DNA from 2 places in the Yersinia fenwicki genome. Region 2 is predicted to be linked to the other one. Evidence: predicted binding sites of a transcription regulator. Region 2 holds the regulator's gene; the other holds the start of a gene.

Region 1 (3,792 bases), 2.0 Mb from region 2:
TTATCCAGCGCTGAGGGTAGCCGGAAGCCATACTCCACCAATGTTTCTTTACGTGAGCGGTCACCTTTGTACATACCGCCGATTTGCGGGATGGTAACGTGGGATTCATCGACAATCAGCAAACCATCTGATGGCAGATAATCGAATAGCGTTGGTGGCGGCTCTCCCGGCCCACGCCCCGAAAGATAGCGGGAATAGTTTTCTATACCGGAGCAATAACCCAGCTCATTCATCATTTCGAGGTCAAATTGGGTTCGCTGGGTAATACGCTGTTCTTCAATCAATTTGTTGTTAGCTAGCAGTACCTTACGCCGCTCAGCGAGCTCAACCTTGATGTCTTCCATCGCCTGTAAAATACGCTCCCGTGGAGTAACGTAGTGCGTTTTAGGATAAACAGTAAAACGTGGAACCTCATGTTGTAGCTGGCCGGTTAGTGGATCAAATATAGACAGCCGCTCCACTTCCTCATCAAACAACTCTACGCGCAGTGCCCATTCATCAGACTCTGCCGGGAAGATATCGATAACCTCGCCACGTACCCGGAAAGTGCCGCGCTGAAACACCTGGTCGTTGCGACTGTATTGCAATTCTGATAAGCGCCGCAAAATAGAGCGTTGGTCGATTATCATACCTTTGGTCAAATGCAGCATCATTTTCAGGTATAAATCAGGATCACCCAGACCATAAATGGCAGAGACCGAGGCGACCACTATCACGTCGCGCCGCTCCAGCAATGCCTTGGTGGCTGATAGCCGCATTTGTTCGATATGTTCGTTTACCGAGGCGTCTTTCTCGATAAAGGTGTCTGAACTTGGTACATAAGCTTCGGGTTGATAATAGTCATAATAGGAGACAAAATATTCCACCGCATTCTCGGGAAAGAACTCTTTCATCTCACCATAAAGCTGTGCGGCCAAGGTCTTATTGGGCGCTAACACCATGGTGGGCCGATTCAGGTCAGCAATAACATTGGCTACCGTAAAGGTTTTGCCCGAGCCGGTTACCCCCAACAGCGTCTGATGAGCCAGACCATTTTCCAGCCCCTCCTCCAGTTTCCGGATGGCCTCAGGCTGATCACCTGCTGGCTTAAACTCAGAATGTAGTTTGAATGATTTACTCATGAATTAGCTACCCGCTGGAGAAATACAAACTGTCAGGAGGCTAATTATGAAAGCCCCATAGATTTTTGCCACTGCTATGATACTGGATATAAAACCAGCTTCAAGCACCAAAATGCCGAAATTTATCTCAATGTAGTATTGCACGCATTATTACAGTGATACGTGGATAGCATTTTCACCCTAAAAGTATTTTTATCCCCAGCCATGAACATTGACACATTATTGATAGTTAATTGATTAAAGATTATCCATGTGTGTCGGCTATATTTTTCTAACGCTTGATTTTAATTAACTCATTGAAAATAAAAAACTTTATCAAAAAGTCGAGAATCCGGACAACAGGAGCGGAAGCCGCGTCCGCTCTCGTCTGCCATCAGTTTTCTATGGCTAATGCACAAGGTTATCCACAGGAATGGTGGATAACTCATTCAACCCCATAAGGGCCGCGTGTTAGCGAAAAGCTAATCTTGACGATGTAATAGTGACAAACTGACTTTTTTAGTGTTTTTTTTACATTTTTATTTCACCGCATATTTCAATTAGTGCTAACAAATCTATTTGCTAATTCTATAATTTTAGTCCTCGCCGCGAGACCACTCAGCAGTGTCATAAGTGCTGTATTTTTGTTGCACCATTATTTTCTTTATAGCACTGCTTGAGTGCAATAAAACCCCACTCACCACTGGTCCTCTAGCTGTTTTAGTCGTTTTAGTTTCCCCGTGCACGCCAAAACCATTTACAGTTCGTTAACATACGTATTTTATCGCAACTTGGCCCAAGAGTTGCTTACTTGTTTGAGGAACAAAAGACACTCGCAACCACCCGCTAGAAATGTGGTGTTTTATGCAGTGCTGCCGCTACCAAGTATGCAGATTTGCTGGTTAATCCTTCACTAGCCGTTACAGAACACCGGGATACCTGTGAGCAACTGAGATCGACTGAGGAGAAGCACTGATGCTGAGTTTAACCGCTGTGAATCAATACTATGGCCAGAACCATATTCTTTGGGATATCAATTTAGAGATTCCCCGCGGCCAATGCACCTGCCTTATTGGGCGTAATGGCGTAGGGAAAACCACATTAATTAATTGCATCATGGGCCATCTTCCCGTTATGAGTGGCACCATGACTTGGCAGCCGAACCATGAACCGCCGCAGAATTTGTTACAGCAACCTGTTGAGGGACGTACTGCGCTGGGCATCGGCTATGTTCCGCAAGGGCAACAGATATTCTCCCAAATGAGTGTTGAGGAGAATATGTTGATAGCTGTGCTCGCTGGGCATAAATCACGCCATATCCCCGGCTGGGTTTTTGAGCTGTTCCCTCTGTTATATGATAAACGTCATCAACGGGGTGGAGAACTTACCCGTAATCAGCAACAACAGTTGGCGATTGCCCGCGCGCTAGTCGCCGAACCTGAATTGCTTATTCTGGATGAGCCAGGAAACGGTACATTGCCGCCACTGAGTGAGGATATTGGCAATATCCTGCACCAACTTAGCCGTAGCTTTGGCATGACGGTATTGCTAGTCGAACATAGATTACCGTTTATTCAACATGTTGCAGATAGATTTTGTTTGATGGCAGGTGGGCGAAATGTGGCGCAAGGGACGTTAGATCAATTGGATGAAAATATGATTATTGAGCATTTGGCCAGTTGAGATGACTCAACACAGCTATGCGCACACTCAAGTTATGCCAGACGAAATAGTGGGCTAATACCTGTTATTAGCCCTTTTAGCCACAACATGGCTAAAAATACATATTTACCTTTGCACTGCTAATAAGCTCAGATCCAGATAGCGGCCAAGATCACGTCGCTCTGTTACCGGAGAAGTGGCGAAATCCGTGATATGGGGAACCACTCCTAGTAACGGTGCGTTTATCATCCGTTTCAGTGTTACCAGGTATTCAGTTTGCCGCCGCCCTGCTGGTATCACCTCATTCGCCACCCAGCCGGCCAAAGGTACCCCCGCTTGCTCAATCGCCAAAGCCGTCAATAGTGCATGATTGATGCAGCCAAGTTTTACCCCAACAACCATTATCACGGGCAATTGTTCCTGCTGCACCCAATCGGCAAAAGTTGCCTGTGACGAAAGGGGCGTAAACCAGCCCCCTGCCCCTTCGACTAATATCCAGTCAGATGATTGCTCAAGTTGGCGCAAGCCTTGTGATAAGACCGGCAAATGAATCTCCTGCCCTTCACTGACACTGGCAATATGCGGCGAGGTCGCTTCTAGCAGTGTCAGCGGATTCACCTGTGTATAAGATAATATTTGAGTACTGTTCGCCTGTAATGCCAGAGCGTCACTGTTACGCAAGCCATCGGCCGTCATCTGGCTGCCAGATGCTACCGGTTTATAACCGGCGGTCTGGAAGCCTTGGAGGGCTGCGGCTTGCAACAATGCACAACTGGCAACAGTCTTACCGACATCGGTATCTGTGCCAGTGATAAACCAACGTCTAATCACGATAAATAACCCCATAAACTAAATGGTAACTCAGCGGGTAGTAACCCGATTGCATGCTATAAGCCTGCTGCAAGGCCATGAAGCGCTTGCGGCCATTCAACCCAGCCTTGCGCCCTTGATGTAAATGCGTGGCACCAATGCCCTGTAGCGATCGCATAAGGGCGATGACATTCGGAAACTGTTGCCGATATATCTGCGG
Region 2 (3,792 bases):
CACAATGGGCTAATGCCTGCGGATCACTGCCACCCAGTTGTAGTGCGACAGGATGGTCTTGCTCGCTATAGGCCAGATAGTCTGCTTTACCATGAATAATCGCACCTGTTGTAACCATTTCGGTATACAACAAAGCCTGTTTGGTCAACAAGCGATGAAAATAGCGGCAATGACGATCTGTCCAGTCGAGCATCGGCGCGACGGAAAAACGCTGTAGGGGATAATGTGGCTTATCAGCCTGAGTGCTGGAAAAAGTCTGAGCTTGGTACATTTACTGTAGTTTCATCGGTTATGACTGCATCAATTACCCATTAATATTACTCATTGAGTAAACCAAACAATCGGAAAGAATATGTGATTATACCATAGAACTTTATAATGGCAGTCTGAGTGATAGTTGTAGCTAACACATGGCAACACGCGACTAGCAGCTTTGACTTGCTAAAGTTGTGACACTCCGCGACATCCTATTTTTTCATCTATCGGCGATTAGCTGTAAATATGATAAAATTGGCACCATTCAAATGCTGCGGGATGTACATGATGAACCCTATCAATCAGGAAAAGCTGCTTGCTCAGGCTGAAAGCCTGTGCCAACAACGAAACGTCCGGCTGACACCGCAACGTCTTGAAGTCTTGCGTTTGATGGCGCAACAGCCTGGTGCAATCAGTGCTTATGATCTGTTGGATTTACTGCGTGTTTCTGAACCACAAGCTAAACCGCCAACAGTCTATCGTGCATTGGATTTCTTGCTTGAGCAGGGGTTTATTCACCGTGTTGAATCAGCAAACAGCTATGTGCTATGCCATCATTTTGAAGAGCCAACTCATACTTCGGCATTATTTATCTGCGATCGCTGCAAGATAGTGACTGAACGAACAACTGTTGGTATCGAGGAAGCTCTGGCACAGTTAGCAAAACAGTCTGGTTTTACCCTGCGCCATACGGTGGTTGAAGCTCATGGTTTATGTGCTGAATGTGGGGAAGTCGAAGCATGTGAAAGCCATGATCATTGTGGTCATGACCATTCTATTGTGACTAAAAAGAAGTAGTCCCTGATGATAAAAGTAGACTGTCGCCTGATAGGCGGCAGGATAAGTATGAGAGGAATAATGGCTATAGAGAATAAATAAGAATTTAAATAAAACAAGACACATCCTTGTGTCAATTCGATATAAATAAGATACCTGAAGAGTATTGCTAATTATTAAATTCACCACTAAGTTTTAATGTGAAGAATATAAAAAACTAAAGGTTATTTAATAAATAAGTATTCTATGAATACCAGAAGCTCGATTTATTTATATCGATATCAGTTTAACACCGCTACCAGCGATATTTGCTGTGATCTTCCCAAGCCTTAACTTCTTTCTCGGCTTGCTCTTTCTGATAGCCGTATTTCTCCTGGATTTTACCCACCAGCTGGTCACGCTTACCTTCAATGACGGTCAGGTCATCATCGGTTAGTTTGCCCCATTTCTCTTTCACTTTACCTTTAAACTGCTTCCAGTTACCGTCGGCTTGATCTTTATTCATAATATCTCCGTTACCTTTGGATTAGTCAGTTTATTTAATTAAATACGGTAATAAATAGTTTAAATTTGAAATCGTTCCTTCGCTTACCGTATGAATAACTGTAGCAGAGGATACTGATAATTAAAGTCAGATTAATATTAATCACTGATACTTGAGAAATAAACAGAAAGGAAAAGCTGATAATATTCAGTTAAAACAGCAAGTAATAACTTATTATCGGAATATTCTCAAACTAGATTGAGTTGAATATAAAAGGGATAAAATTCTTTATATACCCTTCTTACTGAAGGGTATATAAATCAACGCGAAAATCAGATCCAGTCGCCATTACGGATGACACCAACGGCTAGACCTTCAATAGTAAAACTTTGTTCACGTAGATCGACTACAATCGGCTGGAACTCACTATTTTCTGGCAGAAGTTGGACGATATTACCTTGTTTTTTCAAGCGTTTTACCGTTACTTCATCATCAATACGCGCAACAACCACTTGCCCATTACGTACATCTTGGGTTTTATGTACAGCGAGCAAGTCACCGTCCAGAATACCGATATCTCTCATCGACATTCCATTTACCCGCAACAGGAAATCCGCACTCGGCTTAAACATGGAAGGATCGACTTTATAGTGGCCTTCAATATGCTGCTGCGCTAATAGTGGCTCCCCTGCGGCAACCCGGCCAATCAGTGGTAAACCATCTTCTTCTTCCATCAATAGACGGATACCGCGAGAAGCGCCGGAGACAATCTCGATCACACCCTTACGGGCCAGTGCTTTTAAATGCTCTTCAGCGGCGTTAGGAGAGCGAAACCCCAGGCGCTGCGCAATTTCGGCACGGGTCGGTGGCATACCTGTTTGCGCTAGGTGATCGCGCACAAGGTCATAAACCTCTTGCTGTCTGGTAGTAAGTGCTTTCATTCCGCCCCCTGTTTGTTTATACAGTCTTGCTGTGAGTATATACAGGTAAGTGAGTATTGGGAACCAAAGAGTGAATAAAAACAGGGATTAATCACTGTTTACATCCACAGCGCTGTTTATCGCGTTGTTTATCGCATTCTTAGCCGACATGCTGCCAGAGCACTGTTACCCATATAAATAACGCCAACAAAATGGCCAGACATACGGCAGCAGACCCCATATCCTTGGCCCGTCCTGATAGTTCGTGGAGTTCACTGCCGATGCGGTCCACCACCGCCTCAATAGCACTATTGATAACTTCAACAATGACGACTAGCACCACACTCGCGATCAATAAAATACGTGCTGTGGCCTCTATATCTAACCAAAAGGCCAGTATGATAGCGAGTATGGCAGCCACTGCTTCCTGGCGAAATGCGGCTTCATTTTTCCAGGCTGCGGTTAAACCTTTCACAGAATAACCAGCAGCTTTATAGATTCGGGTTAATCCAGTTGACTGATTTGCCATATTTTATTGCCTTTATCTTAAGTTAATGATGATTTTTGCCGCTTTCTGTTGTCTCATCACCACAGATCTCAAAACCAGTTTCTGGTATCCTTGCGACGAATTGCTAACAAGAGGCTTCATGTAGTTATGTCAGGTTGGCGTAAAATATATTATAAGTTATTGAATTTACCACTTAAATTGTTGGTAAAAAGCAAGGTTATTCCGGCAGATCCTGTGACTGAGTTAGGGTTAGACCCGTCTCGTCCTATTCTGTACGTTTTGCCTTACAATTCTAAGGCTGATTTACTGACTTTGCGAGCGCAGTGTCAGGCTCAGGATCTGCCCGACCCATTGATTCCATTGGAAATCGATGGTGTGCAGCTTCCCAGCCATGTCTTTATCGATAACGGCCCAAGGGTATTTCGCTATTACGCCCCGAAGCAGGAATCGGTAAAAATATTCCACGATTATCTCGATCTGCATCGCAATAACCCGGAGTTGGATATTCAAATGCTGCCGGTGTCGGTGATGTTTGGCCGCTCTCCAGGGCGTGAAGGCCACGGTACGCCACATCTGCGCGTACTGAACGGTGTGCAGAAATTCTTTGCAGTATTGTGGCTGGGCCGCGATAGCTTTGTGCGTTTTTCCACCACAGTTTCACTGCGCCGGATGGCCAGTGAACATGGTACAGATAAAACAATTGCCCACAAACTGGCGCGCGTAGCGCGGATGCACTTCTCACGTCAGCGTTTGGCTGCTGTAGGCCCTAGCCTGCCGGCACGTCAAGACCTATTCAAGAAACTGTTAACATCCAAAGCGATTGAAAAAGCGGTCGCCGATGAAGCTCG

The links. The regulator LexA, encoded in region 2, represses DNA repair genes until DNA is damaged. The targets are predictions, from matches to a motif close to TNCTGTATGTACATACAGNA.
Positions count from the first base shown of each region.
Region 1: a site for LexA is predicted at 1,202-1,221, ahead of uvrB (excinuclease ABC subunit UvrB). Genes of this name have one in related genera too.

Region 1 covers NZ_CP170755.1:3,123,330-3,127,121, forward strand. The annotation lists gene uvrB (excinuclease ABC subunit UvrB) at 1-1,121, opposite strand, end outside; gene ACF3VQ_RS14260 (ABC transporter ATP-binding protein) at 2,076-2,783, shown strand; gene bioD (dethiobiotin synthase) at 2,889-3,593, opposite strand; gene bioC (malonyl-ACP O-methyltransferase BioC) at 3,586-3,792, opposite strand, start outside.
Region 2 covers NZ_CP170755.1:359,099-362,890, reverse strand. The annotation lists gene dusA (tRNA dihydrouridine(20/20a) synthase DusA) at 1-271, opposite strand, end outside; gene zur (zinc uptake transcriptional repressor Zur) at 544-1,053, shown strand; gene ACF3VQ_RS01595 (CsbD family protein) at 1,328-1,537, opposite strand; gene lexA (transcriptional repressor LexA) at 1,849-2,457, opposite strand; gene ACF3VQ_RS01585 (diacylglycerol kinase) at 2,597-2,965, opposite strand; gene plsB (glycerol-3-phosphate 1-O-acyltransferase PlsB) at 3,092-3,792, shown strand, end outside.